Regions from separate parts of the Metabacillus sp. cB07 genome, predicted to be linked through region 1. Evidence: riboswitches for the same ligand, from Rfam matches in the RefSeq annotation. Region 1 holds a riboswitch; the other holds the start of a gene.
The links. A riboswitch is a leader RNA that binds a small molecule or an ion and turns the genes downstream of it on or off. The one in region 1 is predicted to bind glycine.
Positions count from the first base shown of each region.

Region 1 (15,611 bases):
CTCCTCCCCGAGCTCAAGCATGTCGAGACGCTTTCCGAGTCCAATGAGAACGGGAGTGAAAACAAGAACGGTCATGATCAGAGGATAGAGCGTCTCCATCTTCGATCCGTTCAGGCTTCCGCTCAGCCACCTCATGGCAGTAGGAATATCATGCTCCTGGCCAATCAGCAGCAGATAAGAAATCGCGGCATCAAGCATGGCCTGAATGCCGATGCCGATCAAGATCAGCCGGCCAATTGAAAAAGAGGAGCCTTTTGATAACAGGAAAATAACGAGCACTGCGGCAAGGCCGCCAATAATAGAAGCAATGCTGACAACGGTATTGCTTGCATGAAGAACAACGATGCAAAAAACGGCGGCTGCACTTGAGCCGGCGGTGATCCCGATAACGTTCGGATTCGCCAGAGGATTCCGCAGCATCGTCTGGAAGACTGCTCCTGCAGCGCCGAAAGCAAAACCGGCAAACAAGCCTGCAATCATCCTCGGGAAGCGCAGCGTGCCTATTGTAAATGTTGCTCCTTGTACTTTTTCACCCATCAGGACCCGTATGACATCCTGAACGGGATAAATCGTATTCCCGAGCATCAGCATGGCACAGCTTAGGGCAAACGCAATGACTGCCAGAAGGGAAGTCACGAGGATAAACCGGAGCCGTCTCTTTTTTCTGCCTGTCATAATAAGGTGGATCGTATCATTCATCATAAGGCACGCATTTTCGCTTTCATAGTTAGTAGAATTAAGATGGGAGCCCCGATAAAGGCTGTCACGACGCCGACTTCAAGCTCGCCGGGTCTTCCTGCAAGCCTTCCGCACACATCAGATATCGTTAAAATAATGGCCCCTGAAAGAGCTGACATCGGAATCACATACCGCAAATCAGGACCGATGACGAGCCGTATTACGTGAGTGGAAAGTAAACCGATAAAGCCGATTGGACCTGCGAGCGCGGTTGCTGCACCGCACAGCACAACGCCGCCAAATGCAGCAAACAGCCTGAGCGTGCCTGTGCGCACGCCTAAACCTGACGCAGCTTCATCGCCTAAAGCAAGTGCATTCAGTGCAGGGGCCGACAAAACGGCAATAAGAACACCGGTGAGAAGAAAAGGAACAAATAGAGAGATAGAATCCCAGTTCCCTGCCCCGACGCTCCCTACCTGCCAGTAACGGAATTGGTCCATGACGCTTGAACGGGGAATCATGATGGCCACCACAAGCGATGATAAGGCTGCACTTGTGGCCGCACCCGCTAAAACGAGTTTAAGGGGCGTGGCTCCGCCACTCCCCATTGAACCGATTCCGAATACAAAAATGGCCGTTATGATTGCCCCCGCAAGTGCAAGCCAGATATACTGGCCTGCCGTACTGATATTTAAAAAGGTCATGCCGCAGACGACAAAGAGTGCCGCCCCTGTGTTTACTCCCAGTATGCTCGGATCTGCAATCGGATTGCGCGTGACAGACTGCATGAGGGCGCCTGAGATGCCAAGGGCCGCGCCGCACATAAGGCTGAATACCGTCCGTGCTATTCTCTGGCGGACAACATTTGCTCCGTGGGACTGTACGTCAGGATGAAACAGTCCGTCCATGAGTTCCTTCCATCCAACCGTACGGGACCCGAACATAAGAGAAGCCGCTGTGCATAAGCCGAGCAAAATGAGGGAAAAGATCAAAACCTTTATGAAATTTCTGGGCATCATCAGCTGCTTCTTTTCTGTAACGGACTGGTTCATCATGTTACTTTACTTTGCCTGCAGCTTCTGAAAGTAATGTTAAGTATTCATCAATGGAATATTCAATCGCAAGCGGGTTTGGATTACCTGCCGCTGCCAGCGGAGTGTTATCTCCGATGATCACAACAGATCCATTTTGAACAGCAGGAATTTTACCAAGGATCGGGTCTTCCTGTAAGGCTTTTAACGTATTTTCATTTCCGTAAGATACAAGGATCTCAGCATCGTTCAGCATATCCGCATTTTCTGCGCTTAATTCCACGTAGAAACCGTCTTCATCTTTAAGCTGGCTCGTAATGCTTTCAGGGTATTCCATCCCAAGCTCGCTCAGGAACTCTCCGCGCGGGTCTGCTGGAGTGTATATGTAGAATTTAGAGAGATCATCCGCTGAAATGCTGACGAATGCGGCTTTCTTCCCTTTAAGTTCAGGGTGTTCGCCTGCTTTTTCCTGGATGAGTTTTTCGGTATCCGCAATCAGTTCCTTGCCTTCCTCTTCCATTCCCATCCCCATTGCATTATAGGTGACCTGTTCGCGCCATGAAGCAACCCAAGGGGCCGATTTATAAGCTACAACCGGTGCGATTTCACTCAATGTATCGTATTCTTCCTGCGTGATGCCTGAGTAGGCGGCCAAAATGACATCCGGCTGTGAGTCAGAAATCGCTTCAAAGTCCAATCCGTCCGTATCCTGGTAGATGTTCGGGCTGTCTTCTCCAAGCTCTTTCACTTTCTCTTTCGTCCATGGCAGCATGCCGCTGTCATCCTGAATGCCGTAGTTTGCTGCTGAGAATCCTACTGGCACCACACCTAAAGCAAGTGCAACATCATGGTTTGCCCATGAAATGGTCGCAACGCGTTCCGGCTTCTCTTCAATGACCGTTTCGCCGAATGCATGCTTGATCGTGATTGGATATTGTGTATCTGATTCATTTGAATCAGCCTTCTTATCAGATGCCTTTTCCGAACTGCCGGATTGCCCGCCTGAGCAGCCTGCAAGGGCAATCATAAGTACAGCTAGTAGTGAAACAGCCAGTGTTAAAAATCTGCGTCTTGTATTCATTTGTCGTTCCTTCCTTAGCACTAGTTTATTTGATAACAATTATCATTATCATTAATTTATCCTCAATATGTCAGGTTGTCAATGAAAATAATTATCAATTAGAATATGGAACATTCTCCCTGTCATTGCGTGACTGTTGACAATGCATGCCCCACCGCCTACAATTAGTCATTATTCAGAAATACTCAAATTTAATTAATAGAGCAAGCTATGATGGCTGTGGATCACACTACAGCCGGAGCAGCTTCTGGAGAGACCGCTTTAGCGGCGCCGAAGGGTTCACAATCTCAGGCAAAAGGACAGAAGAGTATAGATTTAGAGTTTGGTGTACCCGTTTTTCGGGCGGCAAATGCTATTTTGGTATTCTTCGAAAAGAGATTGGGAGTCTTCCCGTCTCTTTTTTTATTGGGTTTTTACATCTAAGAAGGAGGAAATCAAAATGGCACAGCAGGAATTGAAACGAGATTTGGCAAACCGCCATGTGCAGCTGATTGCAATAGGCGGAACAATTGGAACGGGGTTGTTTTTAGGGTCGGGCAAGGCGATTCAGCTTGCGGGACCGTCGATTATTTTCGCGTATTTGATAGTGGGGGTTGCCCTGTTTTTTATGATGAGGGCGCTTGGGGAGCTGCTGCTGTCAAAGGCGGGCTATGAGTCGTTTACGGATATTGCGGAAGACTATCTTGGACCGCGGGCGGCGTTTGTAACAGGGTGGACGTACTGGTTCTGCTGGATCATGACGGCGATGGCCGATGTCATTGCGGTCGGTGTCTACGTGCAGTACTGGTATGACATTCCGCAGTGGGTTCCTGCCATTGTGTGCCTGCTTCTTCTGCTTGGACTAAATCTGCTGACGGTGAAGCTTTTTGGGGAACTCGAGTTTTGGTTTGCGCTGATCAAAGTGGTGACGATTCTTGCGCTGATCGTCGTCGGGGTAATTTTAATTGTGATGGGATTCAAGACGGATGCGGGAACCGTAGCTGTAAGCAACCTATGGGAGCACGGCGGCCTGTTTCCGAACGGCATGACCGGATTTTTGCTTTCATTCCAGATGGTTGTGTTTGCATTCGTCGGGGTGGAACTGGTCGGCGTATCTGCCGCGGAAACATCAAATCCGAGAAAGAACATTCCGTCTGCCATCAATAAGATTCCCCTTCGGATTCTGTTTTTCTACGTCGGGGCTTTGATTGTCCTGCTCAGCATCAATCCATGGACGGAGCTGAACGCTTCTGAAAGTCCATTCGTGAAAACGTTCAGCCTGATCGGCATTCCGCTTGCGGCGGGAATCATTAATTTTGTTGTCCTGACGTCTGCCGCTTCTGCCTGCAACAGCGGGCTGTTTTCGACAAGCCGGATCTTGTTCACGCTGAGCAAACGCGGCCAGGCTCCGTCCTCCATGAGGAAGCTGACTAAGCAGCATGTGCCCGGCAATGCACTGTGGCTGTCAGCTGCGGTTGTGTCAGCGGGTGCGCTTTTAAGCAAGCTGATTCCCGAGCAGGCCTTCGGCATTGTGACGACAATCAGCGCCATCTGCTTTATCTGGGTGTGGAGTGTGATTTTGATCTGTCACATTAAATACCGCAGAAACCGCGGGGACCTGCATGCGGAATCCGCATTCAAGGCTCCGTTTGCGCCGTTCATCAACTATTCGGTGCTGGCGCTGTTCGGGCTGATTCTGATCGTGATGCTTGTGGCGGAAGAGACACGTCCGGCACTGATGCTGACGCCTGTATGGTTTATCTTGCTGTATGTCCTGTATTCTGCGAGAAAAAGGTCTCTGACCTGATGAAAAGAGGCTGCGTGGCAGCCTCTTTTCTGTTTTAGATGGAAGTGGTTTTGGCTGCATTTTCCCCCAGCCGCTGTTTTGCCGAGGCGCGGTGTGCTTTAACAGGAATAATGTTGAGTGCTTTTCCTAAGCCGTACGGAGGCATGTTCCCATAGATTGATTCGTAGTCTCCGGCTTTTACTTTATAGGTTTCATGGTATATGCCTACAGATGGATTGCTGCCAATCTTCTGATTGAAGTTTTTCCATGCCGCCATGTGCTTTTCGCTTCTTGCATAGGCAAGAAGATCCTCCGTCGAGCGCCAATATTGAATCATGACCGTTGTTCTCAGCCCGAAATAGCTTTCCATGGACAGAAAGCCTAATTCATCCTTGTTCATATAGAGCTCCCTGATCATTCCCGGCATGGCAAAAAAGACGGGAAGCCACTTATGAAGGGCGAGTCGCTTGTTTACCCTCATTCCGATTAGAAAGACAACGAGATCGTCCTGATTGTCCGTTGTGTACCGCCCGGCAAACTTTTTATCAGCCATCTTTAATCCCCCTCATTCAGTAATTGTTCAAGAGTGTTTGTGCACCATTCAATCGCAGCCTTTGTCATCCGTTTTCCGTAATCCAGTGTGAAGAGCCAGTAGACGGCATCCTCTGCGTGGTCTTTGTTGGCCGTAATGCTTTCTTCGATGTTTATATATGTAAGGTATCGTGCCTCTAACTTTTTCTTGTAATCCTCTAGAGTGGATACCGTGTTTTCTTTTGGCTGATGACGTCCAAAAAACAATTTAAGCAGAATTTCATTGCGCTCGGCCGGGATTTGTTTAATTGGTTCTTCAAGCCAGTTCTTAAGCGTTTCCTTCCCTTGTGCCGTGAGATGATATTCCTTTCGTTCCGGTTTCGACGGCTGAGAGGAGATCGTGACGGTTGCCAGTTCATCTTCGACAATGGTTTTTAGGGTCGGATAGATTTGCCCGTAGCTGATTTTCCAAAAATGAGTTAAACTCCTGTCGATCAGCTGTTTAATATCATAGCCGGTTCTGCAGTCTGTTGTTAAAATCCCAAGAATGGCGTAGGTTGTATCGTTGTAGGTTTTCAAATCTTTTCACCCTATCTAAAAGATATATATCATTTAGATATATTATACGTGTTTTTCCAGAAAAAACAAGATATGTAAATGTGAAGTTATAAAGATTTTGGATGCGTTTGTCGCGGAGCTGCCGTCACAGGATATTCGAATCAGTCTTTTTTGCCGTGAAAATTCATACATTTATTAGGGAATTGCATATCCGCTGAGAACTTATCCTTTTTAACCGCCCGGAAATGGTTTATAATTATCAGATAATAGTAAAATTTAATCTATTCATAATAGACTGTGATAAACTTATAGCAGAAGACTTGTGTATGTTCAAAGGTGGCATCCCGCATATATCGGCGGGAGCCTGCTCGTTTTTGCAAATTTAGGGGATAAGGATGGGTAGTATGAGCAGCTTAAAGAACAAAACAGACGTGGTTCTAATTGGTGCCGGGGTCATGAGTGCAACGCTTGGAGCGATGCTGAAAGAGGTAGCGCCGGATTGGAACATTAAAGTATTTGAAAAACTGGGAAGTCCGGGTGAAGAGAGCTCAAATGAGTGGAACAATGCAGGAACGGGTCATGCTGCGCTTTGCGAGCTTAACTATACATCGGAAAAAGCGGACGGTTCGGTAGATATCGGCAAGGCTGTGAAGGTGAATGAGCAGTTCCAGCTTTCAAGGCAGTTCTGGTCCTACTTGGTTAAACGAAATCTGATCCGCAATCCTGAGGATTTTATCATGCCGATTCCGCATATGAGCTTTGTGGAAGGGGAAAAAAATGTCGCGTTCCTGAAAAAGAGATTGGAAGCGTTATCAGCAAGTCCGCTGTTTCACGGGATGGAATTTTCAAGCGACCATCAAAAGCTGAAGGAATGGATTCCGCTTATGATGGAAGGCCGTACATCGTCCGAGCCGATTGCAGCGACGAAAATCGATTCAGGTACGGATGTGAATTTCGGCGCGCTGACGCGGATGCTTTTCGATCATTTGGAGAGAAAAAATGTGGAGGTCCACTACAAGCACAGCGTGGAGGACTTAAAGCGGACGCGTGACGGTTCATGGGAACTGAAAGTGAAAAACGGTTTCGGACAGGTTGAGCGCCACCGGGCGAAATTCGTCTTTATCGGAGGCGGAGGCGGCAGTCTGCATCTGCTGCAGAAAACAGGTATTCCGGAGTCGAAGCAGATTGGCGGCTTCCCTGTCAGCGGACTGTTCCTCGTCTGCAAAAATCCGGAAGTCATCGCGCAGCATCATGCGAAGGTTTACGGAAAGGCTAAGGTCGGCGCACCGCCGATGTCTGTTCCGCATCTTGACACACGTTACATTGACGGAAAAAAATCCCTGCTCTTTGGACCGTTTGCAGGCTTTTCGCCGAAATTCTTAAAAACGGGCTCAAACATGGATCTGATCAGTTCAGTCAAGCCTAACAACCTGATGACGATGCTTGCTGCAGGCGTGAAAGAAATGGCGCTGACCAAGTATCTGATTCAGCAGGTCATGCTGTCGCATGAAAAACGCATGGATGAACTGCGCGAATTCATTCCGAACGCCAAAAACGAGGAATGGGACATCGTCGTTGCAGGCCAGCGCGTACAGGTCATCAAAGATACGGATGCCGGCAAAGGAACACTTCAGTTCGGTACAGAGGTGGTCAGTGCCGGAGACGGTTCAGTTGCCGCCCTTCTCGGAGCATCTCCTGGTGCTTCAACGGCTGTTCATGTCATGCTCGAGGTCTTTGAAAAATGCTTCCCGCAGCATATGACAGCATGGGAGCCAAAGCTTAAGGAAATGATTCCTTCCTACGGCTTGTCCCTGTCGGATCATCCTGAGCTATTCCGCAAGATGGAGGAGTCGACCGGGCAAACGCTTGGTCTTGTGAAAAAAAAAGAACTCGTTTATAGCTAGGACCCCAAAAAGAAGGGGATTTGGACAACTATAAGCAGAAAAAGGTGCATTGCCCGGGGCAATGCACCTTTTTGCTGTGAGCGTGTATACAAGCCCCATAATGCGTTAAGAATGCAAGTATGATCAAACGTTTGGGGTGAATCGATGTATCTTTTGCTTGTCATTGCAGTCTGGATCTTATTTGCTTATAAATTTATCGACTGGAAACAATGGGAGAAGCAGTATCCGACGGTGCTTTTTTTTATTGTCGTGAACATGACGTACAATTATTTTTATTATGATCACACGCTTTGGGCATTCAGGGGAGTGACGGCAGAATGGCTGAACCATTCGATTATCAATGCCGCTTTTACCTTTTTCATCTGTCCGATGGGGCTGATTATTTATCTGCAGAGATTTCCTGCGAAAAGAAGAAATCAGTGGATCTACATAGGGGTCTGGACGGCCTTTTATTCCGCGCTGGAGTGGATTTTTTCGCATAAGGGCATGTATGTGTATGACAACGGATGGAACGGCTGGCTGAATATCCCGCTGAATCTGCTCTTGTTTATCGTCCTGACCATTCATTACAGGAAGCCTTCTATTGCTATTTTACTATCTGTTTTATCCGTCATCCTTTTTTACTTATTCTTCCCGTTTTCATGGGGAAACCTAAAGTAAAGGAGGATGCGAGATGCTGATACGCGATGTTTTATCTGTACCCGTGTTTCTCCTGCTGCTCTTTGTGACATACGGGTCTATGTGGCTTTATGTCATGAGACAGGAGAAGAATTTAAAGTAAAAAGCTGCTGATGACCTCAGCAGCTTTTTATGATGGCTTTTGTGATATATTTCGCCGGCCATTCGTTTAAAAGACCGAATACTTCAGCTTCATGGAAGCCGCTGCGCCGGATTTTGCTTGTGGCCTCTCCCCTCAGGATCTGCACGAGCATATGGTTTGGGACAGTCACTTCCTGCAGGAAAAGCTGGATTTTTTCAAGGTGGGACCGAAGCAGCCGAAATTCTTTGATTTCAAACATGACGTCATCTGCCTGCGGTTTGTGTTGTTCTGCAAGCTCCTGAAGCTTCTGGAGATGACGGGCAAGGCTCTCGTCCAAATCGTGCGGGAGCTGCTTACTCCAGCTTTCTGCTCTTTTAAGGACAGATGCATCCGGCACAGAGATGCTTGCGAGACTTAGCAAGCGGGGGTGAATCGCATCCGGAAAAGCAAGCTGCTCAATCTCTGTATAGATTGCTGCCGCAGAATGTGTTTCCGCAGCGTTCCCAAGCCGGGTTTGTAAGTCTTGAATCTGTGTGATGATTGGAGCGTGCTGCTCTAATACGGTTTGGATCTCCTTCAAAGCGTAAAGCTTCTCCATCGTTTCCTCAGATTGTACGGCGATTTCGTTGAACTGCCGTTCGATGGTTGCTATTCTCTTTGTTGCCTGTGGGATATTGACTTCATCCGGAAGGGCAGCCTCATCCTTTGAAACGTAATAGGAAACCGAGTAGCGGCAGGCGCTGCATGTGCAGATGATTGAATCTGTATCCGCATGCAGTGTGAGCTCTTTTTCATGGCTGCAGACTGTCCATTGCCAGGCCGGCGGAATGCTGCGGTAAGGACGCATGACAATTTCGACGCGGTGCCGCCAATAGGAGATGTCCTCCGGATATTTCAAAACGCCGAGCAGGGAGGATTTATTCATGATTTCGACCGCATGTATGACAGCCTCTTTGCTTGATGCAAGCCTGATCAAAGGATGCTGCGTGAAGGCGGAGTTTATTTTCTCGAGCCAGTGTCTGCGTTCAAATTTGTTCAGCCGTGCGCAAAACAGGTACTCCTGCACCACTTTTTTCACATGCCTGGAAAGGTCTTGGGCGGACAGCGTTCCATACGTTTCCGGATAAAAGTAGCCGGTCGAAAGCGGGAGTCCGCGCTGAACGGAATGTTTTTTCCAGAGGAACATTTCAGGCCTGATAAGGTATGGATAGAGCCGTTCCTGTTTGTAGACCGGAAGCGGGATAGAAGGCCGGTCTGTTCCGAGAAAGGTTTTTAAAAGGGTCATCTCTTCTTCCGGAACTGACAGGAGCTCCTTTGCGGCTGCCTGCTCAAGCCTTGACAGTGCCGCCCGTTCCTCTTTATGGCCGATGGAGCGGATCTCCGGATACTTGCGGCCTGCCGGTACGAACAAGAGGGAAGGATAGTCACCAAACTGATAGGCGATTTGCTGAAGCTGCATGTGCTGACACCCCGTTCATTGGAATATGTCATATTATAGAACGTTTTTGGGGTGGACTCCAGTTTGGATGTTTCTTATATAATAGGGGGAGAAGGAGTGATGCGCATGGAAAGCGGCAGGCAGGTGATCTGCGAAAAAAGAACGTATTCGAGAGAGTTTCATTCCCATAAGCATGACTTCGGGCAGTTTCTTTTTCCGCTGCAGGGTTCTCTTGAAATCCGGACAGACCGTCAGCAAATCCATTTAAGCGAGGACTCATGCTTTTACATACCGCCGGAGTTTAATCATGTGTACCGTTCCAATGACAAGAATGAATTTTTGATATTGGATATTCCAACGTACTATTTGCCGGATGAAACGGAGAGTCTGTTTCTGAATCTGGATCAGCAGTGGTCAGCCATCCGCTTTTTGCTGCTGGAAGAGGCTTCGGGAAGCAGGTCAGGGCTGAACGAGCTTACGCGATACGTGACTCAGAAACTGCACAAGACTCTGCCGCCATCCATTGCCTGGCTTCATGAGCATTACAACCGTCCAGTCACATTGGAGGTGCTGGCGGAGATTGAGCACTATCATCCGAATTATTATGTGGCCTGGTTTAAAGCGCAAACGGGGAAAAGTCCAAAGGCTTATCTCTCAGAACTGCGGATGAAGGAAGCGAAACGGCTGCTTTCAGGAACGGACCTAACCATCTCCCGCATCAGTGAAGACATCGGGTTTGAACACGTTTCTTCGTTTACGAGATGGTTTACGGGGCGGGAGGGCGTCTCTCCGAAAACCTTCAGGCAAAACGGCTAAAAAGAACCTTATTCTCTGTAAAGAAAAACGTCCTGTTCTTCTTTATGATGAGGATAAGGTCTTTTTATTGGAGTGATTGGGATGAAAGAAAAACTTGCTACTCTGTGGGTGCTGCTCGCAGGGGTACTATGGGGAACAACGGGCACGGCACAGACGTATGCACCGGATGCGGCGCATCCTATTGCTGTCGGGGCAGCGCGGCTTGCGGTAGGAGGTCTTTCTTTGTTGCTTGTCGCCATACTGTTTGGACAATTAAATCTGCGGAACTGGCCCATTAAAGTGACCGTTGCGGCTGCACTGTGCATGGCTGCCTATCAGCCTCTCTTTTTTACCGCCGTGCAGCAGACAGGAGTGGCTGTCGGAACTGTCATCGCCATCGGAAGCGCTCCTCTCTTATCCGGTGCATTAGAGTGGCTGCTGCTTAGAAAAACGCCGTCAAAAGGATGGTGGATCTCGACATTGCTGTCCATCATCGGGTGCTTTCTGCTCTTTTTCAATAAAGGTGCCGCAAATGCAGATCCTTCGGGCATACTTATGGCTCTTGGCGCCGGTCTGTCCTTTGCTGTCTATACAATCGTCAGCAAAGGGCTGGTGCACACCGCACCTTCCCTATCGGTTGTCGCTGTCGTCTTTACGCTGAGTGCCGTCTTTTTATCTCCGGTTCTCTTTTTCTATGATATGAGCTGGATGGCTGAGCCGGGCGGATTGGCCGTGAGCCTGCACCTCGGCCTGCTTGCGACAGGCGCTGCGTATCTTCTTTTTGCCAAGGCGCTCGTGCACGTTCCCTCCTCGACCGCCGTCACGCTGGCATTAGCAGAGCCTCTGACTGCCGCCATGCTTGGGGTGGTGCTGGTTCGTGAACAGCTGGATTTGCTTTCATGGGCGGGGGTTTCCTGTTTGATATTGGGTATTGGGTTTTTAGCTGTATTTTCGCGAAGGGATCGGGCGGAAAGGGTGGTTAAGCAGTCTGCAGGTTTCAAAAAAACACTCTAATTTTGCCCAAGTCTTTTACTCTCCTATAATAAAAACAAAAGCAAAAAGGAGAGTGCCTCATGAATCTTGAAGATGTGTTAATCATCGGAGCGGGAATCAGCGGTCTGACGGCTGCCCAAAACGTGCAGATGCTTTCTGAAAACAAGGTGCTTCTTCTTGATAAAGGCAGAAGTCCCGGGGGACGGTTTGCCACCAGGAGGATTGGAAACGGCACGTTTGATCATGGCGCCCAGTTCCTGTCTGCTTCCAGCAGGGAATGCCAAGAGCTCCTGGAGGACTGGCAGCAGCGCGACTGGATCCGGCCGTGGTTTGAGGAAAACGCAGTAAGGTTTATGGCTGACAAAGGCATGAACGGGCTTGCAAAGCGGGTGGCTGAAGGTCTTCGCGTTGAGTGTGAGGTTGAGGTTGAAAGAATTGTGGATCATGGAGAGTATTATGCAGCTGAAGGGTTGAATAAGAAAACGAACGAGCCGTTTATCCTGAAGGCCCGCTCCCTCTTCATGACCTGTCCTCTTCTACAAACCCTGAAGCTTCTTGATGCGGGAAATGTGCAGCTGAAAACCGGACAGCGAAACGAGCTTGAAAGAGTCAAATACGTTCCCTGCCTCGCCGTTTTGATGGAGCTTTCCGGAGAATCAGGCCTTACCTATAAAAAGGAGGCTGTTCCAGGTGTAATATCCTGGATGGCTGATAACCGTGCAAAAGGCATCAGTGAAACCGGGGCATTAACCGTTCATATGGATAACGAGTGGTCATCGCGGCATTACGATCTGTCTGATGAAGAGATTCTGGCACAGGCGATGCCATCGATTCGCACCGTTTTAGGCGATGACCCTGACATGCTAAGCGTTCAGGTGAAAAGATGGCGCTATGCTCAGGCTATTGAGCAGATCAAACGTCCTTTTTTGAATGTGGGAGTGAACAAACCGCTGCTTATTGGAGGAGATGCATTCAAGGGAGACAGCAAATCCTCTGCATCTAAAGCCGAGCATGCGATTCGTTCGGGGCTTGCAGCGGGTGCGTTTTTGTCACGGTTTTGAGCTACTATGATACCGTTCCCAATCGTTGATTTGATCTCATTTGTGTGATACGTTAAATCTATCTTTCAGGAAATGGAGGTTTTCTCAATGACAGCATCTATTAGACTTCGATTCCAGGCTTTGAACGCTTGCTAGCATACAATCAAAGGCTCTGCACACAAGCAGAGTAAATGGAAGTGGTCTGCCTGCTTAGGGAAACCTTTATTTAGCGATACGTATAAGAAGAAGGGGCATTTTTTAATAACTGCACCAGAAAAGGCTTCTTTTTCTATCCATTTCCTCTTTGATTGTCTGTATTTATAAAAATACAAATCAAAGGAGAAGCCGGTATGAACAAAAATAAAGTGATAGAGATCGCACATAAACATGCCATATATGTTAAAGAGGATTCATTGACATTTAATCAGTCAGGACTTGATTTTCTTGTCGTTTTTGCAGAGGATGCAGTAGGTGAAAGATGGGTTTTGCGCTTTCCGAGAAGAGAAGATGTTCTGCCATCTGCGGATAAGGAAAAACGGACATTGGATCTGATTGTGCCGCGTATTGCTGTTGAAGTTCCGCAGTGGCGCGTATATACCGATGAGTTAATTGCATACAAACAGTTAACGGGTGTGCCTGCTGGAACCATTGATCACGAGGCAATGGCTTATGTGTGGGAAATTGACGAAAAGAATGTGCCGTCTGTATTTACAAAAACCCTTGCAGAGGCAATGGTATCGCTTCATCGCATTCAGAGTAAAGCAGTTGAAACGGCGAATTTGCCAGTAGAAAACGCTGAAGAGGCAAGAAAGAATATGATGAAACGAATGGAAAACGTAAGAGCTGAGTTTGATGTGAATGAAAAGCTGTGGAAAAGGTGGCAGGACTGGGTGAACAACGACACGCTATGGCCTGCTGAAACGTGTCTTGTTCATGGTGATCTGCATGCGGGTCATATTTTAATTCATTCATCCGCTCGAGTGACCGGTATCATTGACTGGACAGAGGCCTCAGTGACAGATCCTGCAAATGATTTTGTACCGCACTTACGCACCTTTGGAGAACAGGCTTTGAAGGATCTTATCTTGCATTATGAACAAGCGGGCGGCTATGTTTGGCCCAACATGGAAAAACACATTATTGAATTAACGGCAGCATATCCAATTGGTATTGCTGAGTTTGCGCAGAAATCAGGATTGGAAGAATACAAGCAAATGGCAAAGCAGGTATTGGGCGGAAATCAGTAAGTCCTTTGCTCTCTCCCTTATGGGGAGGGAGTTTTTTTGTAACAATAATGAAAACCCTGCAAAATTGAACCCGCAAAAATCGGGTTTATAGACGGTCTGCCTGCTAATCTGTTATCAAAGGAGGTCATCTGATGGGAATGCTGGAACACATGAATGAGGCGTTGTCTTATATTGAGGAAAATCTGGAAGAAGAGCTTGATTACAAGGAGGCAGCCAGAATTGCTCTCTGTTCGGAGTACCATTTTAAACGAATGTTTTCATCTCTTGCGGGCATTTCTCTGTCTGAATATGTCCGGAGAAGAAGGCTGACCCTTGCGGCATTTGAACTGAAGAACAAAGAAGTGAAAGTGATTGATGTCGCAATCAAGTATGGATATCTTTCTCCGGATTCGTTCACGCGGGCGTTTCAGCAGCTGCATGGACTGACGCCGTCTGAAGCGAGAACAGGCAGACATACGCTTAAAGCTTTTCCGAGGATGACCTTCCAGTTAATCATTAAGGGAGGCAGCGAAATGAAATACCGTTTAGAAGAAAAGGAAGCTTTTCAGATTGGAGGCATCAAAAAAAGAGTACCCATTATATTCAATGGGGTGAACCCTGAGATTGCCGCCATGTGGCAAAGCCTGACCATGGATGCCATTCAAGAATTAAAATACCTTTCTAATGCTGAGCCTTCAGGTATTATAAGCGCATCTGCAAACTTTTCTGAAGGAAGGATGGAGGAAAAAGGCGAGCTCGATCATTACATTGGTGCAGCCACGACGAGGAAGGTCCCTGATCACCTTGATATCTTGAAGGTTCCGGCTATGACATGGGCTGTTTTTGAAGCGTGCGGCCCTTTTCCGGAAACGCTTCAGGAGATATGGGGCCGCATCTATTCAGAGTGGTTTCCTTCTTCGTCCTATGAGCTGGCAGAGGGCCCGGAAATTCTCTGGAATGAGCATAAGGATACGGCATCACCGGATTTTAAGAGTGAGATTTGGATACCAGTTATAAAAAAGAACGGATGATAGACGCTCCCTCAAATACCCGCTATACTTGGAGAAACATTCCAATTTGAGAGGGGCTCACTTTGTGAAAAAGCTCATCCTTCCTGTCCTCGCCGGCCTTTTGCTTGCCGGATGCGGGTCAGATGAAGAGAAAGCGGCAGCTTATACAGAGCAGCAGGTCGAAAAGCTGTACGGCGTTAAGGCCGAAACATTCAAGATAGAGGAGCAGCAAGGGTACGGGTCAACGATTGTCATTGTGTTGGCCTCTCTTTTCGGGGATACGTATGATCTCACGCTGAAAACAGAGGATGATCTAACCTTTGGTGCGTCCATTACTGGAGAACTGTCTCAATTTCATGTTTATTACGTGTTCGAAAAGCACAAATTTCTTCTGAAAGAAAATAAAGAGTATCAGGAGCAGGTCAGCATACTCGAAGAAAATGGAATTAGCGAAATCCAAATGGGGCAGGGATTTGGTTCAACAATTGAAGCAAGCGGAAAAATAAAAGCCGAAAACGCAAATGCCGGACAAATAATGGACGCTCTCACTGAAATGTCCGAAATGATCATAAAGGATGTTCCATATAGTCTGTCTTTGAACATGGAGACAGAAGAACCTGGTCAAAACATCGAGACGCTTTCCTACAGCAACAGTGAGACAGGAAGGCTGAAGGATTCTCTTGAAACATATCTGCAGACCTTCAAACTCCATGACACCTTTGAAACGTCTGTTGAAAGTAAGCTGGAACCATTGGGACTGTCAGGATATTCATCTCTCACCGAGCGTTTCGAAGAGGATGA
Region 1 covers NZ_CP069296.1:4,079,987-4,095,597, reverse strand. Annotated here, with positions in the region: gene JOJ89_RS20810 (FecCD family ABC transporter permease) at 1-702, opposite strand, end outside; gene JOJ89_RS20805 (FecCD family ABC transporter permease) at 699-1,733, opposite strand; gene JOJ89_RS20800 (iron-siderophore ABC transporter substrate-binding protein) at 1,735-2,790, opposite strand; glycine riboswitch at 3,028-3,103, shown strand; gene JOJ89_RS20795 (amino acid permease) at 3,230-4,576, shown strand; gene JOJ89_RS20790 (DUF4188 domain-containing protein) at 4,611-5,108, opposite strand; gene JOJ89_RS20785 (PadR family transcriptional regulator) at 5,111-5,665, opposite strand; gene JOJ89_RS20780 (malate:quinone oxidoreductase) at 6,049-7,548, shown strand; gene JOJ89_RS20775 (CBO0543 family protein) at 7,693-8,208, shown strand; gene JOJ89_RS20770 (RQC-minor-2 family DNA-binding protein) at 8,346-9,767, opposite strand; gene JOJ89_RS20765 (helix-turn-helix transcriptional regulator) at 9,867-10,562, shown strand; gene JOJ89_RS20760 (EamA family transporter) at 10,644-11,555, shown strand; gene JOJ89_RS20755 (NAD(P)/FAD-dependent oxidoreductase) at 11,615-12,595, shown strand; gene JOJ89_RS20750 (macrolide 2'-phosphotransferase) at 12,925-13,821, shown strand; gene JOJ89_RS20745 (AraC family transcriptional regulator) at 13,953-14,831, shown strand; gene JOJ89_RS20740 (hypothetical protein) at 14,896-15,611, shown strand, end outside.

Region 2 (15,611 bases), 1.3 Mb from region 1:
AGTGACCGGCGCAGTGACAGACTGGTGCCTGAACGGCTCGCGGCTGTGAACATTGGAGATATGCACCTCGATCACAGGTAGAGGCACACTTGCGATTGCATCTCTTAACGCATAGCTGTAGTGGGTAAACGCACCCGGATTCAGCACAATGCCGTCGTAGTGGCCATCTGATCCATGAATGGCATCTATCAGGTCTCCTTCATGATTGGACTGAAAGCACGTGACCTGAAACCCCTGCTTTTCAGCAAAAACCATCAGCTCCCGCTCAAGATCTGTCAGCGTTTTGCTTCCATAAATATCAGGTTCACGCAATCCAAGGCGATTCAGGTTTGGGCCGTTAATTACTATGTAGTGTCTCATCTTTCGACCTCCAAGCACTATGAGGACTCTCCTTCATGTGACAGATGTTTTCGTCAAAACGCTGCCTTAAACAATAGCCGCATGAATAAAAAGCCGACAAAAAATAGAATGTTCATTTTAGAACATTCTACCATACTTCATTGTGCGTTACCTCTATTGTTACGTGGAAGCGCTGCCCTTTTTTTTCGACTCCAGCTCATTTTGTTCAAAGGAAATGGAATACCCGATAAAGACCCCATATAAAATGTATAAACATATCATCGTAACCGTTGTCAGGCGCTCGAGTTCAAAGACTGTCTTAACGTTTGGAAAGATCGGATTCAAGAGGAAAAAGACAAGCGCCCATAAAGCGGCTCCATAGATCATGCCGACGAAAATAGACGAAAACCTTTTTAAAACTAAATAATAGACGAGTGCCGTTCCTATAGAAAGGAATCCGATAACCAGTACTCCCGCAAAATTTCCGATCGTGCCGTTTTTCCAGTCACTAAGAAGAAACGGCTGCAGCAGCATGTTCGGACTGATCTCTGTCATGTTCAGCACATAAGCCAAATAGCCGATTAAACTCCAGAAAATACCTCCTGCAAATCCGGTAATCATAGCTCTTGCGATAAACGGGAGACCCTCGCCCTGCTTATCATCCTGTCCATCTTCTATTCCTGCAGAATTAGACTGATAATCATCTGTCATATGTACACCTCCTACTTCTAGTATGTACATCCAATCCGAAAATCGATGCAGAAAATGTCTAACTGGCAAGTATTAGGATATACTACAGACGTACTTACCTGCAGAACCTTACCTGCGCCCATAAATTGAAGAATAAAATATAACTGCCTAGAGGTTTATGCTGTTTTTATGTAGAATATAAACATAACATTCTCTTCCGTTTTGTTTAAAATCCGCTCAAAAAGAGAATAGATAGGTAGGTTGGTGAAAAATGTCAAAGCAGAACAAGCCCGCATATGGAGGGCAAGCAGTAGTAGAGGGCGTCATGTTTGGCGGCAAGCATCATTATGTTACAGCCATCAGACGGAAGAACAAGGAAATTGATTACTTCCGGCTGCCCAGAAAATCAAGCAGCTCACTGACAGCCCTTAAAAAAATACCATTTATCCGCGGAATCGCAGCAATCATAGAAGCAAGCGCAAATGGTACGAAACATCTCAACTTTTCAACTGACAGGTACGACCTTGATCCTGAAGATGACGAGAAGCTGAACGAGCCGAAAAAAGAATCAAAGCTGACGATGATACTCGGCGTTGCAGCAATCGGGGTTTTGTCCTTTTTATTCGGAAAATTCATCTTTACGCTTGTCCCGCTTTTTCTTGCAGAGCTTACAAGACCTGTTTTTTCATCGGATTTGTCACAGATCCTGATTGAAGGTCTTTTCAAACTGATTCTCCTGCTTGCCTATATTTACGCGATTTCCTTTACACCGCTGATCAAGCGCGTATTCCAGTATCACGGTGCAGAGCATAAAGTCATTAACTGTTATGAAAACGGTATGCCGCTCACAGTTGAGAACGTTCAGAGCAACAGCCGCCTTCATTACAGATGCGGAAGCAGCTTCCTTCTTTTCACCGTGATTGTCGGAGTTTTCGTCTACATGCTCGTTCCGACTGAACCGCTTTATGTGCGCGTTTTGAACAGACTGGCGCTTATTCCCGTTGTGATCGGCATTTCTTTTGAGGTGCTGCAGTTTACAAATAAGCTCAGAGACGTGCCTGTCCTGAAATGGCTTGGATACCCTGGCTTATGCCTTCAGCTTCTGACCACAAAAGAGCCAGACAACGAACAGACAGAAGTCGCAATTGCAAGCTTCAATGAAATGCTCCGCCTGGAAAAAGAAACAGAAGAAGGTATAAAAACAGAACAAATTGTATAAGCTAAAACTTCATTAACTCATTTTCATCTTGGGAGGTGGACTCATGAAAAATAGAATGAATCCATTTGTGATGATTGTGTTAGCTCTGGGAGGAATCGGGTTTTTAGTGACTCTCATCAGCAGGCCCGGCTTCCTCTTCAGAGAAATGCTCGTGTTTGCTGCTGTTCTAGCCATCATCTATTTTGTTGTCCGTTACTTTACAAAACAAAGAATGGGAAAAGACTCTTCCTCTTATTCCAAAGCTGCTAAACAGTCCAAAAGGCGTTTCAGCGACCGCAATCAGAGCAGCTCCCATTTGAAAAGTGTGTCAGCCCCTAAAAAGAGCAGCAAAACAAGCGCTCTTAAAAAGAAGCAGGCTTCACACCTGACCGTGATTGAAGGCAGAAAAGGCAAAAAGAAAAGCAGGGCTTTTTTCTGACCTGCTTTTCTTTTTGAATTAATATGTCCAGCGTTTAAGAAATTGTTCCGTCCGACTTCTTCCTAGCTCAATCAGAGCTAGTTTTTTTTGTTCTGAGAGATCAAATTCTGTCGTGAGAATGCTTTCTACCGGCAAAAAAATGATATTTCTCTCATGTCTGCTTGATACATGCCTGGCATCATGCGCATCTTTCATCGTTTCAAACAGCGCACCGTACATTTCAATCGCATTTTTAATCTGATTCCTCGGCCTTTCTTCATCTCTCGGGCTTAGCTTGATTCCAATAACAGGTCTCGCCTTTTCCTTAAAGAGCCAGATCGGAAAGTTGCTTAAAACTCCCCCGTCTACCACTATATTCGTCCCTTCAGCACTCGTCAGCTTAACAGGTTCAAAGAAATACGGAAGACTGCAGCTCATCAGAACAGCTCGTGCAACTGAAAACCTCTCGGGAACAAGTCCGTAACTGGGGAGATCATCGGGCAGCACAATGATCCTGCCGTTAGTAAGATCTGATGCGACAATCTTTAATGAACCTGGCCTCAAATCACCAAAGGTGGAAACTCCCCTTTCCTTCAGCCTGGCTGCGATCCATTCCTCAAGCTTCCCGCCTTTGTACAGACCGAGGCGCCAATAGAGGTTAAGCCATTTCATCAATTTAAATGGAAGAATGGAAGGGTTTTTCTCAAGAAACTTTCCAAGCTCCATATCGTCCATCATTCGGATAATTTCATCACTTCTGTATCCTGCTGCGATAAAGGATGCCACAATTGAACCCGCGCTTGTGCCTGCCACTCTTACAAACTGCAGCCCTCGCTGTTCAATTGCCTGATAGGCTCCAATCAGCGCAAACCCTTTTATGCCGCCGCCAGAGAAGACACCATCAATGTACACAGAAGTTCCTCCCCTCTTCTCCTATCCTTATAGTGTAAGATGAAGGCCGGAGAAATAGACCTTTTCCAGTTTTGGCGCAAGAAAAAAGACGAAAGCAGCTGCTTTTGTCTTTTTCAGGACTCGTTATCCTGTTCATTTTGTTTTTGTATCGCACGCAGGGTATCTACACGCGCTTCATCGCTTTCGAAAAACTGCACGAGATCTCCGATGCGGTCTATGGCGTTCCAGCTGAGGTGATGCTCAATGCCCTCAACATCGTTGTAAATCTTTTCTTCATCCACGCCGATCAAACGCATAAACTGCTCGAGCAGCTCATGACGGTAGACAAGGCGCTTTCCGATCTTCTTGCCCTTAGGCGTCAAAATAAGTCCACGGTATTTTTCGTATATGAGATATTCATCTTTGTCTAGTTTTTGGACCATCTTTGTCACTGAGGAGGGATGAACGGATAATGCTTCCGCGATGTCTGAGACACGGGCATATCCTTTTTCTTCTATTAAAATGTAGATTTGTTCAATATAATCTTCCATACTTGGTGTTGGCATGAGGTCCCCTCCAAAAAAACGTTCAAAACATAGGAAATCATTACAAGTGTACACTAGTTTGCAGGTCATGACAAGAAAGCTTGCAGGAGAAGCACAAGAAAAGAGCCGGATGTCCCGGCTCTTCCATTTCTTATAATCCGCACTTCAGCTGTGCACCGCAGCTTGTGCAAGTGTTGCATCCGCCAATGTCCTCAACTGTTCCTTCACGGCATACAGGGCAAGTATTGCCCACTTCGTTTCCGATTGTTACATTTGTGGAGCGCAAAGCCTGGATTGTATCCACAAGAACAACTTTGCCTTTTTCTTTCGGTGCTTCTTCTGTTTCAGAGAAGGTATTCTCCTCCGCTTTTAATGTAAGGACCTGAGTGTCCCGGCTTCCGTCAACATAGACTGTTCCGCCTTTTGCTCCGCCTTTATACAGACGCTCATATACTTTTTGGACCTGGTCCACCGTATATCCTCTAGGAGCGTTGACCGTTTTGCTGATTGAACTGTCGATCCAGCGCTGGATGACGCATTGTGCATCTGCATGCGCTTCTGCACTCAGTTCCATAGCTGAGATAAACCATTCAGGAAGATTCTCCGGATCTGCATCAGGATTTTTATCCAGATACTCCTGTACGATATCTGCTTTTACTTCAATGAACTTGCCAAGTCTTCCGCTTCTGTAGTAAGAGAAGGAGAAGTATGGTTCTAGTCCAGTGGAAACCCCGACCATCGTCCCAGTGGATCCCGTGGGAGCAACAGTCAGCAAGTGTGAATTGCGGATACCGTATTCTTTAATATCTTCCAGGATATCAGACGGCATTTTGCTCATAAAACCGGTCTCAGTAAAGGCCTGGCGCAGTCTGTTCGTTTCTTCAGCCGTTTCGCCGGTCAAGAATGGGAAGCTGCCTTTTTCTTTTGCAAGCTCTACAGATGCTTTATACGCAGTGACAGCGATCGTTTCAAAGACCTTGTCAATGAGCTCGTTGCCTTCTTCAGAACCGTACTGGGTTTCACAGTAGATCAGAAGATCGTGAAGTCCCATAACACCAAGACCTACACGGCGTTCGCCTAGTGCCTGTTTTTTATTTTCATCAAGGAAGTACGGTGTTGCATCGATTACGTTATCCTGCATGCGGACACCGACTTCAACCGTTCTTTTCAGTTTTTCGAAATTGACGGTTTTTGTTTCTTTGTCTGCCATTTCAGCAAGGTTCACTGCAGCAAGGTTGCAGACAGAATATGGTGCGAGAGGCTGTTCCAATATTGTTATCGCACGGCTTTTTATCCGTACTTCTTACACTTCTCCTTCGTGTAAGTTCAGCATATCTTTTCATTACAAAAATACTGATTGATGTAATGTTGCGGCCTCGTGGGAGAATTATATTCTGATCTCTCAGGTTCATCTCCTATGCGTTGCCCCTGACTAAACGTTTAGGCTTAGCCTTCGGTTCGGATTCCCATCTCAGGGTTCCCGCTTCATTCCGCAATTTTTAACGTGAGGCAAATCAAGCTGCTCTACCACACGGATTCGTTGCAACTACCTTCTGTCCATACGCTTTAGCGTTTGTCATGTCATTGGCGTTATCAATGAAGAAAATGCCCGGCTCTGCAGAGTATGTTGCGCAGATGTTGATGAGGTTCCAAAGTTCTTTCGCCTTGATCGTACGGTACGTGCGCACTTTGTAGCCGAGTTTTTCCCACTCGCGAACGTCACCATGGTTATGCCAGTCTTCATTGTAAGCTTTCATTTCCTCTGCATTGTAGCTTTCAACATCAGGGAAGCGCAGCTCGTAATCGGCATCCTTTTCAACGGCATCCATGAAATCCTTTGTCAGCGTGACTGAGATGTTTGCTCCTGTAAGGAATTCTGAATTATGAACGGTATAGGTTCCGCCGACTGCAAGCTTCACTTCTGCGTCTTTAATGATTTTCTCGTTAAATCCGCCGTAGCCCGGAATCTGCTTGTAATTGACGATGCTTTGATACATAGCTTCCTCGTCCTGTGTAAGCGGCTTGAACTTCAGCTTTTCCTGGGCGTATTTCTTTATGGTTTCATCGTTTGTATTTTCAATCAGATAACGCAGGATACGGGGATTCTGCATTTTGGAAATAATGAATTCAATAATGTCAGGATGCCAGTCGGCAAGCATGATCATTTGCGCGCCCCTGCGCGACCCGCCCTGCTCAACCAGATGAGTCAGTTTCGCAATGTCATCAAGCCAGGATACCGACCCGGATGATTTGCCGTTGACTCCTCTTGCAAGGGTGTTTCTCGGACGCAGCGTTGAACCGTTTGTTCCAACGCCTCCGCCGCGGCTCATGATCTCCATGACCTGCTTGCGGTGTTCGGAAATGCCTTCGCGTGAATCCTGCACAAACGGCATCACGTAGCAGTTGAAATACGTCACATCTGTTCCTGCTCCCGCTCCGTATAACACGCGTCCGGCTGGAACAAAGTTCAGGCCGACGAGTTCCTGATAGAACTTCTCAAACCATTCCTTGCGTTTTTCTTCTGTTTTCTCAACAGATGCAAGACCTGTCGCATTCCGCTTGGCTATTTGCTCGTAATATACTTCAAGCGGTTTTTCTATAACGTCAAGAGAGCGGTGAATGACTCCTGATTCTACTTCTTCAGGCTTTTCAAGTGAAAGGCGGTACTCTTCTTCCACCTGAACGTGCGCCATTTTTGCCTGCCAGTCTATATCTAAGATGTACCCGAGGCCTCTTGCCGGGAATTTCGGATCTTCCTTAATTGTCAGAACGACAAAATCGCCTTTGGACAGCGTCAGCTTTTCAGTGTCTTTAAATGTGTACCTGTCAAGCATGACTAAACGCGATACACCTTTGTGTGTAAGCTTCATATCTTCTGTAATCGGATGAACTTGGGGAAAAAGTGAAATATCGTGGTTAAGCTTGTCCACATCAAGTTTCAGATTTTCATTCAGTGCAACGGTCATTCAAACAACTCCCCTATTATCTTTGTACTTGATTTAATTTATCACACAGCCATCCGTTTATCAATATATAGTGTTTCTTTTTCGTTCGACAATACTATATATGGATAAAAAGTCAGTCTGCTGCTATTTTGTCAAATTACAAACTTCGTAATTGAGTGTGAAAAAAAGAGAATAAAGAAGATAGGAGATTGAAAATCACTTTTTTTGAAGTAATTTGTCGCTTGCAAATTTCGAATCGAACAGAAAGCTAGAAAAATAAGGAACACATAGAAATAACTAGAAAATAAAAATAAACGAAAGCGACTTATTTCAGCCGCTTATCGTTTATAATTCCACTCATCCGATTCATATTTTTCAGCTGCCAGTTTCATAACTGCAGCGTGTTCTTCGTCAGTCAGTTTATACGATTCGAGCTTAATATTCAGCCCTTTTTCAAACCCTCTTCTAAACGCCTCTTTCGCCTCTTCAATCGTTACTTTCGTCTCTCTGAGAGCATTCACTGCTACTGCCTTATTTTTAAAGTTCTTCTGCATTCGTTCTTTTACCCTGTCACTCGGGTACTTAAACAGGCTGAACAAAAGATCTTCATCAAGATCAAGCAGAATCGATCCGTGCTGGAGAATCACGCCTTTTTGACGTGTCTGTGCACTGCCTGCAACTTTCCTGCCTTCAACGACAAGCTCATACCAGGAGGGTGCATCAAAGCAAACCGCTGAACGCGGATTTTTAAGCCCCTGCTTCTCTTCCTCCGTTCTCGGCACCGCGAAATAAGCATCAAGGCCAAGCTCTCTGAATCCCTGAAGAATTCCTTCTGAGATCACCCGGTATGCTTCTGTAACGGTCTTCGGCATCTCCGGATGGTCTTCTGAAACAATGACACTGTATGTAAGTTCTTTATCATGCAGAACTCCTCTGCCCCCAGTTGGCCTGCGCACAAAGCCTAGCCCATTTCGTTTAACAGCTTCAAGGTCAATTTCTTTTTCCGCTTTCTGAAAATAACCGACAGAAAGTGTCGCAGGGTTCCATCCGTAAAAACGGATAACAGGCGGAAAGTTCCCTTCGCTGTTCCACTCAAGCAGCACCTCATCAAGCGCCATATTGTAAGCAGGAGAGCAGTTGCCCGAATCAATAAATCTCCAAATTTCTTTCTCCATGTTCATACCCCATTTTTCATGCTTAGGCTGTTTGTTAAATACATTCCGCTATCATAGTCTATCAAAAAGAATTCCAGGATGAAAATAAATAACTCTGATTCATGGATGACAATTTGACCCTGCTCTTATATAATTATACTTGTCCAATAAACAGAAGTTTACATGAACCAGCCCGCATAAAGGGTATAAAAAAGGAGTCGGGTCAGCTTGACAACATGGATTTTCTTATTAATTTTAGTCGGCGCAATTGCAGCCTACACAATCTTCTCTTATTTTTACCAGCGTAAAATTATGAAAACATTAACGGAAGAGGAATTCCGTGCAGGATACAGAAAGGCTCAGCTCATTGATGTCCGCGAGCCGAACGAATTTGAAGGCGGCCATATTCTTGGCGCAAGAAACATCCCAATGTCACAAATGAGACAGCGCCATAAAGAAATCCGCAAAGACCAGCCTGTTTATCTTTATTGCCAAAACACAGTAAGAAGCGGACGCACAGCGCAGATGCTTAAGAAAAAGGGCTATTCAGATCTTTACACATTAAAAGGCGGCTTTAAGGGCTGGAGCGGAAGAATTAAGACGAAGAAGTAAATAACAAAAAAGGATTCGCCAGCGGCGAATCCTTTTTCTTATTGCTTCTGATAGCGGAGAATCGGCTTGCGTGCTGCCGTTGTCTCATCAAGACGTCCAACAACGGTTGTATGAGGAGCTTCCTGAACCATTTCAGGGTTTTCCTCTGCTTCTTTCGCAATTTGAAGCATAGCATCAATGAATGAATCAAGTGTTTCTTTTGACTCTGTTTCCGTCGGCTCAATCATGATGCACTCCTCGACATTAAGCGGGAAGTAGATCGTCGGCGGATGGTAGCCGAAGTCAAGAAGGCGCTTTGCGATATCAAGTGTGCGCACTCCGAGTTTTTTCTGGCGTTTGCCTGATAAAACAAACTCATGCTTACAGTGTCTGTCAAACGGCAGATCATAGGCTTCTGAAAGTCTTCTCATCATGTAGTTTGCATTCAGAACCGCATACTCTGTCACTGCTTTTAAGCCGTCTGGCCCCATTGTGCGGATATACGTATATGCACGCACATTGATTCCGAAGTTGCCGTAAAACGGCTTGACTCTTCCGATGGACTGAGGTCTGTCATAGTCAAATGCATATTTGTCATCACGTTTCACAAGAACAGGCTTAGGAAGATACGGAATCAGATCTGCTTTTACACCGACAGGACCTGAACCCGGTCCTCCGCCGCCATGCGGCCCGGTAAACGTTTTGTGGAGATTTAAGTGAACCACGTCAAATCCCATATCTCCGGGACGAGCCTTGCTTAGTACGGCGTTGAGGTTGGCTCCGTCATAGTACAGCTTGCCGCCTGCATCATGCACGATCTTTGCCATGTCCAGAATATTTTCCTCAAACAGACCCAGCGTATTCGGATTTGTGAGCATCATCGCAGCGGTATCATCTCCTACTACACGCTTCAGATCTTCAAGATCGACGAGTCCATGTTCATTTGATTTAACAGTGACCGTTTCAAAACCTGCCACTGTAGCAGATGCAGGATTGGTTCCGTGTGCAGAATCAGGTACGATGACCTTTGTGCGTCCAGTGTCGCCGTTTGCTTCGTGATACGCACGGATCATCATAAGTCCGGTCCACTCTCCGTGGGCACCCGCTGCCGGCTGAAGCGTGACTTCATCCATTCCTGTAATTTCTACAAGGTGCTCCTGAAGGTCATACATCAGCTCAAGAGCTCCCTGTACGGTACTTTCATCCTGAAGCGGATGGATATGGGCAAGCCCTGCCATGCGGGCAACATTTTCGTTTATTTTCGGGTTGTACTTCATCGTGCATGAGCCAAGCGGATAAAAGCCTGAGTCCACTCCATGATTGCGCTTTGAAAGAGCTGTATAGTGCCTCATAATATCAAGCTCTGATACCTCCGGCAGTTCAGCTTCCTCTGTGCGGAGATAGTCAGCGGGAATGAGTTCATCTGCTGATTGTTCGGGAATATCCATATCAGGCAGGCTGTAGCCTGTTCTTCCAGGCTTTGTCAGTTCAAAAATCAATGGCTGATTCTCGTTATTCATGTCCATCCCCCAATTCCAAAACAAGTTGATCGATTTCTTCTTTCGTGCGAAGTTCTGTCACAGCTACGAGCATGTGATTTTCAAGCTCAGGATATACGCTGCCAAGATCGAAGCCTCCGATGATGCCCTTTTCAATCAGGCGGGCATTCACTTCTTTCACCGGTTTATTTAATTTAACGGCAAACTCATTGAAGATCGGTCCGTCAAATGGCACGTCAAAGCCTTTTTCTTTAAATGCCTTTTTAGCGTAGTTTGCTTTCTGGATATTCTGCAGAGCCATTTCTTTGACTCCTTTTCTTCCGAGCGCTGTCATGGCAACAGACGCTGCAAGTGCATTCAAAGCCTGATTTGAACAGATGTTTGATGTCGCTTTATCACGTCTGATATGCTGTTCGCGTGCCTGAAGCGTGAGAACAAATCCTCTGCGTCCCTGGTCATCCTTTGTCTGTCCGACAAGACGGCCGGGCACTTTGCGGATCAGTTTCTGAGTGACAGCAAAATAGCCGCAGTGCGGGCCGCCGAATGCTGTTGGGATACCAAACGGCTGAGCGTCTCCGGCAACAATGTCCGCGCCAAATGCTCCAGGAGGCGTTAAAGCTCCAAGGGCGAGCGGGTTGGAAGAGACGATAAACATGCTTTTGCCTGTATGGGCAATCGGCTCAATGTCCTTAAGAGGTTCAATCTGGCCGAAGAAGTTAGGATATTGAACGACAACCGCTGCTACATCATCAGACATTTCCTGCTTTAATGCCTCGAGATCTGTGACGCCGTTTTTGACAGGCACTTCCACCACTTCAATGTACTGTCCTTTTGCATACGTTTTCAGCACATCTCTGCTTTCAGGATGAACTGCTCCTGACACAATGACCTTTTTCTTTTTCGTCTGTCCGCAGGCAAGCATAGCCGCTTCAGCAAGTGACGTTCCGCCGTCATACATAGAAGAGTTGGCTGCATCCATGCCGGTAAGCTCTGCGATCATCGTCTGAAATTCGAAGATAGCCTGCAGTTCGCCCTGTGAAATCTCAGGCTGATACGGCGTGTAGGCCGTATAGAATTCCGATCTTGAAATCACATGATCCACAATGATCGGCATGTAGTGGTCATAGACTCCCGCTCCAAGGAAAGAGGCATTGCTTCTTAGGTCTTTATTTTTAGCAGCAAGCGCGCTCATCTCTTTCATTAGCTCTGTTTCCGATTTAGCCTTCTTGATGCTGTATTCGCCCTTAAATCGAACACTTTCAGGAATGTCTTGAAAAAGCTCATCAATTGATGCTACTCCGACAGCTTGAAGCATCTCCTGCTGATCTTGCTCTGTCATCGGCAAGTAACGATGTTTCATGGATGTATTCCCCTTTCAACCCGGTTTATTTTTTTGGTCGCTTATAAAAAGGCGTCTGCACGACAACTGCTTTCAAGCGTTTTTTACGTACTTGAACAACCACTTCAGTGCCGGGCTCGGCAAATTCTTTCTTAAGCAGTGCCCAACCGATATTCTTTTTAAGTGTAGGAGATTGTGTGCCGGTTGTAATTTCCCCGATCTGCTCTTCTCCTGCAAACACCTCATAGCCGTATCGCGGTATGCCTTTATCGATCATTTCAATTCCGGCAAGCTTTCGGTCCGGTCCGTTTTCTTTTTGATCCTTTAACACAGCTTTGCCGTTGAAATCACTTTCCTTGTTCGGTTTCACGGCAAATCCGATGCCTGCTTCTATCGGGGTAATAACTTTGGAAAGTTCCTGTCCGTAGAGCGGCAGGTTCGCTTCAAAGCGAAGCGTATCACGGGCGCCAAGTCCGCATGGCAGCAGACCATCTTCTTTTCCGGCTTCCAAAATCGCTTTCCAAAGCTCAGGAGCTTTTGACGCGGCGCAGTAAATCTCAAAACCATCTTCACCTGTATAGCCTGTTCTTGATACAAGAGCAGAGGCTCCTGCAATGTTTACGTCATCTTTGAATTTAAAAAACTTGATTTCACTTAAATTTGTATCCGTGAGTTTTTGAAGGATTGACTCAGCAAGCGGTCCCTGGATAGCGAGCTGGGCGACATCTGAAGATACATTGTGCAGCTCTGTGTCCCCGAACAGCTGGGAGTTCAGCCAATCAAAATCCTTTTCAATGTTGGATGCATTCACTACAAGGAGATAATGCGCATCTGATTTTTTATAGATTAATAAGTCATCCACCGTTCCGCCGTCTTCATAGCACATAGCGGTATACTGCGCTCCTCCGTCTTTTAAAAGAGCAACATCGTTTGTCATTGTTTTTTGAAGAAATGCAAGGCTGCCAGTGCCCCTCACTTCAATTTCCCCCATGTGGGATACATCGAACAAGCCTGCTCTTTCGCGAACAGCTTCATGTTCTTCTTTAATAGAAGAAAACTGCACCGGCAAGTCCCAGCCGCCGAAATCAATCGTTTTTGCACCCTGCTCTTTGTATAAGTCAAAAAGCGGTGTCCGCTTTAAATCCGCCATTTCATCGCCTCCCGGTATGATCCTCTTTTTTTCATCAAAAAAAGGACAGAGAACTCCCTTTAATGGAAGTCTCTGTCCCTGCACCTGAAAGTTTACCCGGCCTGAAAAAATGGCCGAGCTTTCCCCTTTGGTGGTTTGCCGCTTTCACAAACTCTCTCCAGAGTTGCGTCAAGCAAGAGTTCTTTTGCCTGAGAGATTCACATCAGTTTGCTCCTTCGGCGCTGCATGCGTATGCTGCAGTCTCTCCCCTTGCTCTCATCCGCTCATATTTTTTCATTAATTGGTGATACTGATAAGTAGACATTTTAGACATTATGACATTTTTGACATAAGAAGCCTGCTGACTGAAAACTGAGTAAGTTAGCAACTTTCTTACTTATTAACATCCTACCATTAAGGTCTTTATTCATCAATCACTTTTTTCACAAATGTTTTGTTTAAAACACATTGGAATGTTCGTGTTTTACTGTCTTTTCATCTAATCCATTGTGATAACCTGCTATTTTACCACTTAACGTGAACAATAGAGAAAGATCTACTCTTTTTTTGAAAGGGCTGTCAATCATGAACGTTAAACTGAAATTTGACTCCGCGTGGCAAGATATATTTCTTAAAAAGCTTGATGACGACGGTCCGTGGGCCAGCTGGGAGAATTACAAACTGGCATGCGCCGTGCAAAAGCACCTGATTGTTCCTTCCTTTGAAGGGCTTCAAGCTCCAAATCACCTGACAGACTTCACTCCTCTTCCCCATCAGTTGGAGGTTGCAAGGCAGGTGGTGGAAAACATGAACGGAAAGGCCATCCTTGCAGATGAGGTGGGACTTGGAAAAACAATTGAAGCAGGCCTCATCGTCAAGGAATATATGATTCGGGGACTCGCCAAGAAAATCCTGATCCTCGTTCCGGCCTCTCTTGTTTCCCAGTGGGCAAGAGAGCTTCATGAAAAATTCTATATTCCAGCCGTTGAGCAAAAGAAAAGCTACGTATGGGAAGCCTGCGATGTAGTGGTCTCTTCCATTGATACGGCAAAAAGAAGCCCCCACCGGGAAATTGTTCTTAACCAGCAGTACGACCTGGTGATCATCGATGAAGCTCATAAACTGAAAAACAGCAAAACGAAAAACTATGAATTTGTTCAGAGCCTGAAAAAGAAATACTGCCTGCTTCTTACTGCAACGCCCATTCAAAACCGCGTAGAAGAGATTTTTAATCTTGTATCTCTGCTGAAGCCCGGTCATTTAGGCAACGAGGCTTACTTTTCAGAAGTATTTTCTGCCAAAAACCGCTCTTTGGAACACCATGAGCACCTTCAGGAACTCGTGAACAAAGTCATGATCCGAAACCGCAGAGGAGATACGGGCATTGAATGGCCTAAACGGCATGTTGAGACCGTTCCGATCGAGCTGAGTGAGAGTGAGCGCCAGTTGTATACGGCTATATCACGTCTCAAAACATTCGGCGCCTCTTCCGCCAGCACGTTTTCAATCATGACGCTGCAAAGAGAGGCATGCTCAAGCAGGGAAGCTGTCTACATGACGCTGAAAAAAATGGCCGAGCGTCCCGAAGGCGAAGCATCTCCCCTTCCAGACTCAGTCATTGAAGAGCTGATGAACTGCATTAATGACGTTGACGGAAATTCCAAAGCACAGCGGACCGTTGAACTGATTCAGCAAATCAATGACAAAGTCATCATTTTTACAGAATACAGGGCCACCCAGTTTTATCTTCAGTGGTTTCTTCAGCAGCACGGCATTTCATCTGTTCCTTTCAGGGGAGGATTCAAGAGGGGCAAAAAAGACTGGATGAAAGACCTTTTCAAAAACCGCGTTCAAGTACTGATTGCTACAGAAGCTGGCGGGGAAGGAATCAACCTGCAGTTCTGCAATCACATTATCAACTATGATCTTCCCTGGAATCCGATGCGGCTTGAACAGCGGATTGGACGGATTCACCGTCTCGGGCAGGAAAAAGATGTCCACATTTATAATATGGCAACAAAAAACACCGTTGAAGAGCACATTCTGAAACTTCTCTATGAAAAAATCAACCTGTTTGAAAAAGTCATCGGCGAGCTTGATGAAATACTGACAAAACTTGAGATATCCAATTTCGAAGATCACCTGCAGGACATCCTGTTTAAATCAAAAAGCGATGGAGAAATGAAAATTAAGATGGAAAACCTGACATCCATCCTGCATTCTGCAGAACAGGAACACACAAAACAGAGAATGGAGGGATAACCGATGCAGCAGCAGCAGATCAGCGAGTTCCTTGAAACCTTTTTCACGGCCAATTCATGTGACATTACAGAAAAACAGCCTGGCTATATGACGATCCAGCTGACAGTGGACATGGATAAAGAATTGATGAACAGGCCGTTTTACTGGACATATCTTGAGAAAACAGGCGGTGTGCCGAGTCCGATGCAGCTGACTTTAATAACAGATGCCAAACGGGCACCAGCTGATTTGAAAGGGGAAATCATGCACTTCGGAGCACCAAGACTGCACCAGATTTTCCGGACTGCCAAAAAATTCGGAGGCCATATCCGCCTCTATGAAAACCCGCCGAACACGGGAAGCTCTCAGTCCCTGCATCCATGGCTGGGTGTAAATGTCATGGTATCCTATCAGAGCGACAAGAAAAAAGATCATCTCTATTCCATTGGACTTCACCTGATCAGCGGAGCCATCATAGAAGATTTTCAGGATCATTTGGAAAACATGGCCCTCACTCCCAGAATTCCTGATTTGTGTTTTACAACTTCGCCAATGATTAAAGTTCAAAGCGGCCTCTTGCGAATTCAAAATTATATACAAGCTAAATTTGAACAGGATGACCACACCTGGGC
Region 2 covers NZ_CP069296.1:2,761,797-2,777,407, forward strand. Annotated here, with positions in the region: gene aroQ (type II 3-dehydroquinate dehydratase) at 1-360, opposite strand, end outside; gene JOJ89_RS14195 (YqhR family membrane protein) at 520-1,050, opposite strand; gene JOJ89_RS14200 (DUF1385 domain-containing protein) at 1,301-2,248, shown strand; gene JOJ89_RS14205 (SA1362 family protein) at 2,292-2,666, shown strand; gene JOJ89_RS14210 (patatin-like phospholipase family protein) at 2,685-3,557, opposite strand; gene mntR (transcriptional regulator MntR) at 3,671-4,102, opposite strand; partial or broken gene JOJ89_RS14220 (hypothetical protein) at 4,233-5,348, opposite strand; partial or broken gene JOJ89_RS14225 (vitamin B12-dependent ribonucleotide reductase) at 5,608-7,047, opposite strand; gene JOJ89_RS14230 (lipoate--protein ligase family protein) at 7,365-8,201, opposite strand; gene JOJ89_RS14235 (rhodanese-like domain-containing protein) at 8,421-8,792, shown strand; gene gcvPB (aminomethyl-transferring glycine dehydrogenase subunit GcvPB) at 8,831-10,291, opposite strand; gene gcvPA (aminomethyl-transferring glycine dehydrogenase subunit GcvPA) at 10,284-11,630, opposite strand; gene gcvT (glycine cleavage system aminomethyltransferase GcvT) at 11,656-12,759, opposite strand; glycine riboswitch at 12,926-13,018, opposite strand; gene JOJ89_RS14255 (DEAD/DEAH box helicase) at 13,324-15,000, shown strand; gene JOJ89_RS14260 (YqhG family protein) at 15,004-15,611, shown strand, end outside.
Region 2: linked by a shared signal. The riboswitch ahead of gcvT (glycine cleavage system aminomethyltransferase GcvT) and the one ahead of JOJ89_RS20795 (amino acid permease) in region 1 are both predicted to bind glycine.